Regions from separate parts of the Chryseobacterium sp. BIGb0232 genome, predicted to be linked through region 1. Evidence: riboswitches for the same ligand, from Rfam matches in the RefSeq annotation. Region 1 holds a riboswitch; the other holds the start of a gene.

Region 1 (4,223 bases):
GTTTGGTAGATCCTATCGCGAAAGGTCCGCCCGGCAATTTTGTTATTTTGTTATTGAGAGTACTCAGGTTAACATCAACATTCCACTGAAAATCGCTGGTTTTAACAGGGGTTGTGAACAATGAAAATTCAAAACCTGTATTCTTTATGGTTCCTATATTGGCAGGATAATCACCGATTCCCAAAGATGGAGCAACCGGGACATTAAACAGAAGGTCCTTACTTTTTCGCTCAAAATATTCCACATTTCCTTTGATTCTGTTGTTCAAAATCGCAAACTCCAAACCTATGTTCAGATTAAGGTTGGTTTCCCACTTCAGATTAGGCGTCCCTACTTTTTCCAGTGTTTTTCCCGGTTCTCCGGCCAGGCTAAAGTCTTTATATAATTCCGGATAAGCATAATACAGTGGCTGTCCGTTTGGCTTCAGTAGTTTATCATTTCCCTGTCCTCCATAACTAGCACGCAGTGTAAGTTGATTAAAGAAATTCAAGTTTTTAATAAACTCTTCGTTCGAAAGTTTCCAGGATCCTCCTACTGACCAGAATCTCCCCCACCTGTTTTCTTTCAAAAATCTTGAAGAACTGTCCGCCCTTCCTGAAGCGGATAAGAAGTATTTGTTATCAAAATCATATTCTACTTTTCCAAGAAAACTCAATAAGCTTAATTTATCACTGTTTCCTGTAAAATCTACCAGTAAAGAGGCAGCATCCGGCTCATAATAGTTAGGTAATGAGAAGCCTTGTCTGCTACCGGAAATGGTTTGGTAGTCATATTTATAAAATTCATGACCTCCCAACACATTAATATGATGTCTTCCAAACCTTTTATCATAGGTCAGGATATTACTGGTTGTATAAGAAAGGGTTCTGTTATTCGCTTTTGATACAGATCCTCCGGTCTCTTTACTTTGTCCAAGAAGTGGATTCGTATAATAGTGTTCATTATAACTCACAAGATCCAATGAAAAGCTTGATCTGAACTTCAGCTCCGGAAGGAAAGTGAATTCCATAAACCCTTTTCCCGAAAAGTTATCGATCTTATTTTCATTCTTATCTAATGGTAAGCTTGCCGCTAAATTCTGGTTTGAAAGTGCTACAGTAGGTCTGTATCTTCCGAAATCAAATACTTTGTTTCCTTCTGCATCCAGTACATAAGACCCGTCCGGGTTTCTTTCATAGTAAGGATAGAAAGACGGAACTACTCTTGCAGCCTGAATAATGTTACTGGATTTCGAATCTGAAGAACTTGGAGCCTGCTGAATACTATTGGTATAACTTAAGTTTACCCCAACATTCAACCATTTTTTCACCTCCGAATTAAGCTTTAATCTTGTATTATATCTCTTAAATCCAGATTCAATTGCCATTCCTTTATCATCCAGATATCCTAATGAGAAGAAATAGTTACTTTTTTCACTTCCGCCACTGATGTCCAGATCCACCTGATTTCTGGAAGCCACCCTTTGCAAAACGTCTCTCCAGTCATCATTCCATAAAGCTCTTGCTCCCGGTAATAATTTCCCGTCAGTTCCTATTGGTTTTTGATAATTGCCGCCATAAGGATTAATTCCCAGATTAGAAATAATATTATCTGTTGCCATCTGTGCGGCCTGTTGTGCAGAGATTGAACCAGATTGATATCCGTTTCTCATTGCCTCCCAATATAATTGAAAGTACTGATCTGTATTTACCTGTTCATAATCTTTTACGGCTCTGCCTGAGAATCCCTGACTGATATTAAGATTTACTCTGGCTTCCCCTTTTTTACCGGACTTTGTAGTAACGATAATGATCCCATTCGCTCCTCTTGAACCGTACAATGCACTTGCCGTAGCATCTTTCAGCACACTGATAGATTCTATATCATTCGGGCTGATAGCATTCAGGTTTCCATCAAAAGGAATTCCGTCTACAACGTATAACGGATCACTGGAAGCACTTACGGAGCCAATCCCACGGATCCTGATCGCAGATGTTGCTCCGGGTTGCCCTGAAGCTCCTGTAACCTGAACTCCGGGCACCATTCCTTCCAGCGCTTTTGTAACATTGGTTACAGGTCTGTTATTTATTTTATCACTGGAAATTGTTGCCACTGAACCGGTATAGCTGTTTCGTTTTGCTTTTCCGTAAGCTACGACAACCACTTCATCAATTTCCTTTTCTTTAAGTGTATCTTTTTTTGGTTTGGAATTCTGTCCGCTTACACTTACCACACCTAAGAAAAATGCAGCAACCGGTGGAATCCAAATTTTAGAATTGAATAAATTTTTATTAATCATAATCAATTTTATTTACCATATATTAAAATTTTACCCTTTACTGAAAAGACAGCAAAGGGCATCGATAAATACGATAAACCAAATGCTTATTTTTCCTTTAAAGGCTGAATGTAACACCTTACATAATGCAGGTTGTCAAGATATCATTGGGTCAGTTCCCTCCATCTTTCTTTATAAGCCGATCGAAATATGGTTGCAAAGCTATAAACTTTTAGTCTATAAAACAAGTAGACTTATTATTTTTTCATGATAAATTTTCAAAAATTAACATAAGTTTTTATTAAAAGCCATAGTAAAAAGGAATTACAAAGATTATCACTTTTTCAAACATGACAAAAATCATTATCGATAATTCAAAATAATATAGAAACAAAAAAAATGGCACTTGCGTGCCATCATCCAAATCAAATCTCAAAAAAACAGCCTGCGTACAATCAATGAAAACCTCTTCTCTAAAAGCAATTCAACAATCGGTCCACAAGCCATTAATCACCAAACACTGTATGTATCTATGAGTCAAAATTTCTAATTATAAATAAAATCTGATAATGAGCATTAAAAATCCCATCATAAGGTTCATTCTTTTTATGAAATGCTTTACAACAAATTTAGCCGTATAATAAATTACCGGAAATAGTAGAAATCCATCAATTATATCATAAAATATGCATTTGGGAGTATGAATTAAACATCCACCGAAAAACTTCAGAAACCGTTTCAAACCTGGAATTAAACTTCATAGACCCATAAAAAGAGACAGCTAATCAACTGTCTCTTTATTATATAAAATTAAATCTATCCTACTTATTGAGCAGCTTTCAGAGCTTTTACAATGATATTCATCATTACAATGGAGTTAGCAACATTACCTTGTCCGTTCCATTGTCCAATGACAGGCTTCTTATTACCATCTAGTAACCAAGGAGATGTATTACCACTTACCGGAGGTACAGTTCCATTATACCTAGTTACTCCGCCATCACCAAACCAATAGAATTCTTTAGTTTTAGATTTAAATGCTACAACATTTCCTGTAGTTTGAGATACTGACATAGCCTCAATTAAAGAGGAATCATAATTGCTTAAATCTCTTGAAGTACAGGCATCATTCCCTAATAAAGTGTTCCGTGCATCTCCAAAATCACCATTCAACGCAGAAGATGAAGGAATATTATAAGCAAAACAATCACTCCAGGTTCCTTGAGTTGCACCAGCTCCTGCGTAAGCCCTGATCATGTTTAGGGTATTCGCCCCAGTTGTTTCACTATACCATATAACAGTACCTCCGTTATTTACAAACGTCTGTACAGCACTTACTTCCGCAGCACTTGTAAGATCATAAGTATAGGATACCAATAGTAATTTATACCCGCCAATATTTAAGTCGTTAATACCGCCACTACCCACAACACGTCTTGTCACACTCCATTGTCCGGTTGTTTGGATCATCGCAGCAGGATTACTTCCACCAGGATAATAAGAACTGAAAATAAATGGATTATTCATTACAGCACCTAACCCGCTAGCAGCACCATCTACCCCAAAAGGCGATGCTCCTACAGAAAGTATTTTCAACTTAGACAAATCATATCCTGCATTTACGGTAAAGTTTACCGTACATGTAGAACCTCCTATGGTAACTGCAAAGCTCGCTGTTCCTGATGATGCAGGTGTCCCACTTACTGTATAGGTAAGGCTTCCCGATCCATTATTCAAGTTCCCGGCAGCAATAGTAGCTGTAAGGCCTGTTACCCCTGTAGAAGCAATACTTTGTGCCGCATAAGGACCTCCGTTACCCGCAGTATATGGGATCGTAAAGGATACTCCGCTTGCAGCCTGTCCATTTACCAAATTACCTGTGGAGGTGGCTCCTGCACAATTTAATACAGCAGAGCCTGTAGAAACACCGGTAATTGGTGTTCCACAAATCTGCAGCCATTGATTC
Region 2 (4,223 bases), 170 kb from region 1:
AATCAGATTTTCCAATTGATTTTCATTGGAAAAATTAATTAACTCCTGAACATCTGATGAATGTTCTGCTGTTAAAACCTCATCAGACCAGTTACTATCAAACCCTTTTTTGTTGAATGCTATTTTCTTTGAATTGGCTACTGCAACTACTTTAAGGTCTACTTTTTTACGTCTTTTAATTTCTTCTGAAGATTCAAGAACCTGTTCAATTAATGTTTTTCCTACATTTCCATGGCCTATGATCGCTAAATGAACAGTCTTCGGTTTTTTGAAGATCTCAGATTCTATGATGTTTCTGGTTTTTTCATCCTGTGAAGAAGTCACCACGATGTTTACTCTGTTTTCACCGGCAACCTGGTTTAAAAGCAATGGAAAAACATTATTTCTTGCCAATTCTGCAAAGACTTTATTAGAATCTTCTGCTACAAAACCGATCACAGAAACATTGTTGATACTATATATTTGAGATACTTTTCCTGATTTTCTTTCTGCTTCAAACTCATCAATAAGACAAGCTACTGCTTTTTCAGCATCATTTTCATGAACTAAAATGGAAATTCCGTTTTCTATGGCTTGCTGGGAAATTACTCCCACACTGATACGCGCTAAAGTAAGCGCTTTAAAAATTCGTCCGTCAATTCCGATTTCCCCTAAGAAATCTTCTCCTTCAAATTTGACAATTGATCTGTTCTTCAAAAATTTTATTTCTTTAGCATTTTTCATTACTTATAAAATGTTTTTTATGATATTATTTAATTGTTGATATTCCATTAGGAAGGCATCATGCCCGTGTATAGATTGGATCTCGTGATAAGAGATATTTTCCTTTTTCTTTTTCAGATTCTCAAAACACATTCGGATTTCAGAAGCCGGGAAGAATAAATCTGTATCTACGGAGATCATGTGCATTCGTGCCTCTATGCTCTCCAGAGCTGTTTCATCAGTATTTATATTCATCAGCAAATGATTCATCAGCTTGTATGCACTTAAACTAAATCTCTCGTTGAGTGCATTGCCATGGTAAACCAGCCAGTCTTCCGATTCCAGGCGTTGCTTGTCCTGATTGTATTGAGTTTGAAATCTGTCATTAAGTGATTCCGGAGTTCTATAGCACAGCATGGCATGGATTCTTGCTTTTTGTAATGGTTCTTCTTTATCATTCAATAAAAATTTCTGAACCAGACATTGGGCATGCAACCAATCATGGGTTCTGTAATCACAGGCAATAGGAATGAAAATTTCTGCCAGCTTGGGTTGTTTTGCTAACATTTCCCATGCGATTCCCCCACCCAATGAGCCTCCAATAATGGCATATAGGTTTTTGATATGTAAAGCTTCCAGTCCTTTCAGAAATATATTAGCAATATCTGAAGGAGTAAAGTCTTCATAGTTTTCAATTAAAAAATGATCGTATCCGTTTCCGGGAATGTTGAAACACAGAACAGTATATTTATTGATATCAACAATCTGATTTTCGCCTACCAATTGTTTCCACCAGCCTTTTTCTCCGGATACGTTTGAATTTCCGGTAAGGGCATGGTTGATTAATATGATAGGGGCTGTAAACAGGTCTTTCCCGAAAAGCTCATAGCTCAACGAGATATTGTATTCCTTTTGGGAATGAGTTTGATACGAAAGATTAATATAGTTTAGTTCTGTTTTCAATTCTATTAAATTTTAATACAATTGAAAATGCCACAGGAAATGGCTGAAAAGAACTTCAGTAAGTTATCTGTCCAAAATTACTTTGGTAGAACGTAGCACCTTCTTTGCTTGCGCAAAGGGTTGCTAAGGTTTCATAGGGTCTAATCCCTCAACCTTTCTTGATAACATTTTCAATATTTGAATGAACGAATGATGCAAAGGTAGTTCTTTTCTTTTAAAATCAAAAAAAAAATAATTTAATATTTAAAAAAGCCCTTAAACACAAGTATTTCAAGAGTATATTAATAATTCTTCAGATAAAAGGAATTGGAATTATTTTGCAAAAAAACTACCTTCGTATGGAAAAATGATGATATATGATCGCCGAAAAAGAAAGATTACAAGATACCAAATGGAAAAACTGGGGACCTTATGTAAGCAACCGGCAATGGGGAAATGTACGGGAAGATTATAGCCCGAACGGAAATGCATGGAATTACACCAATCATAATAATGCGGAAAGCTATACCTACCGTTGGGGTGAAGAAGGTATTGCCGGAATTTCTGATGTAAAGCAATTGTTCTGTTTTGCTCTTTCGTTTTGGAATAAAAGGGATAAAATCGTTAAGGAACGCTTCTTTGGATTGAGTAATCCACAGGGAAACCATGGTGAAGACATCAAGGAAATTTTCTATTATCTGGATAATACACCTACTCATAGCTATATGAAGATGGTTTATAAATATCCGATCAATGAATTCCCTTATGATGAACTTGTTGCAGAAAACGGTAGACGCAGCAAACAGGAACCGGAATATGAAATCTTTGATACAGGGATTTTTGATAATGATGCCTATTTTGATATTTTCATTGAATATTGTAAGGCTGACCACAATGATATTCTCGTCAAAATAACGGTTTGTAACCGAAGTCAGTATGACGCTCCTATTGCAGTAGCACCTACTGCATGGTTCAGAAATAACTGGAAATGGGGTTACAATACCTATAAAGGAGAAATGAATGCTTCACATGACGGAAGTATCAATATTGGGCACGACAGTATTTCCATCAAAAAGTTTTATTCAAGAAACAGGAATGCTCAAAGTGTATTTTGCGAGAATGAAACCAATACTCCAAAGCTGTATGGAGCCCCACAGGCAGAAAACACTTATTTTAAAGATGGAATCAATGATTTCATCATCCATCACAGCAATACGGTAAATCCTGAAAAAAAGGGAACCAAAGCTTCTTTCTTAATTGATGAACTTATTGGAGCCGGACAATCCCAGGTCTTTGAATTCAGGTTATGTCCTGATGAAAGCGATGAGCCCTTTGAACGTTTTGATGAGATTTTTACAGCAAGACAGGCGGAAGCGGAAGAGTTTTATCATGAAATTCAAAATGATACTACCAATGAAGATGAAAGGAATGTACAAAGGCAGGCTTTTGCCGGGCTTTTGTGGAATAAACAGTTCTATCACTACAATATTGGAAAATGGCTGAAAGGGGATCCGAACTTTGAAGCACCGAGAAACTTTAATGATTATGTAAGAAATACAGAATGGAACCATCTTCACAATAAGGATATTATTTCGATGCCTGATAAATGGGAATATCCATGGTATGCAACCTGGGATCTTGCTTTTCACTGTGTTCCTATATCCATCATTGATGCTGAATTTGCCAAAGGACAGCTTTTACTTCTGACCAAAGAATGGTATATGCATCCTAACGGACAGCTGCCAGCCTATGAATGGAATATGAGCGATGTAAATCCACCTGTACATGCATGGTCATGCTTCAGGGTTTTTAAGATTGATGAAAAAAATAATGGTAAGCCTGACTTACTATTCCTTGAAAAAGTATTCCAGAAACTTCTGCTCAACTTCACCTGGTGGGTGAACCGAAAGGATAAAAACGGAAAGAATATTTTCGGAGGCGGATTCCTTGGACTGGATAATATTGGAGCCTTTGATCGAAATACTGTTTTAGAGGATGGTCAACATCTGGAGCAGGCTGACGGAACGAGCTGGATGGCCATGTATGCACTGAACATGATGCGAATTGCTATGGAACTTGCTCAATACTATCAGGTATATGAGGATATGGCGATCAAATTCTTTGAGCATTATCTTTATATCGCGGAAGCAATGGAGAATCTGGGTGAAGGAACGAAAGGGTTATGGAATGAAGAAGACGGATTTTTCTATGATGTTCTTCAGCTTGGAAATGGAAACAGTGTTTCTTTACGATTGAGAAGTATTGTTGGATTAATTCCATTATTTGCCGTAGAAATTGTAGATCATCGCCTCCTGGAAAAGATGCCCAATTTCAAAACAAGAATGGAATGGATTTTAAAAAATAAACCAGAACTCACCAAGCTTGTTTCTCACTGGGATGAGGAAGGCCAGGGAAGAAAACATCTGATGAGTATTCTCCGTAAAAACAGACTGACAAAAGTATTGACAAGAATGCTTGATGAGAAAGAATTTCTAAGTTCTTATGGAATTCGGGCTATGTCTAAAGTATACGAAGAAAATCCTTTTGTGTTCTCTGTTCATGGTAATGAAAATGTAGTG

Evidence for each region. Region 1 has a riboswitch for S-adenosylmethionine ahead of M2372_RS12365 (TonB-dependent receptor). Riboswitches for the same ligand answer to the same signal wherever they lie in the genome.
Region 2: it holds a riboswitch for S-adenosylmethionine, as region 1 does, so the genes downstream of both, M2372_RS11550 (alpha/beta fold hydrolase) here and M2372_RS12365 (TonB-dependent receptor) in region 1, are expected to answer to the same signal.

The regions. Positions count from the first base shown of each region.
Region 1 is NZ_JANUEH010000004.1:180,729-184,951, forward strand. It holds gene M2372_RS12365 (TonB-dependent receptor) at 1-2,278, opposite strand, end outside; SAM riboswitch class I at 2,362-2,458, opposite strand; gene M2372_RS12370 (hypothetical protein) at 3,083-4,223, opposite strand, start outside.
Region 2 is NZ_JANUEH010000004.1:14,290-18,512, forward strand. It holds gene M2372_RS11545 (ACT domain-containing protein) at 1-723, opposite strand, end outside; gene M2372_RS11550 (alpha/beta fold hydrolase) at 727-1,665, opposite strand; SAM riboswitch class I at 1,726-1,833, opposite strand; gene M2372_RS11555 (MGH1-like glycoside hydrolase domain-containing protein) at 2,022-4,223, shown strand, end outside.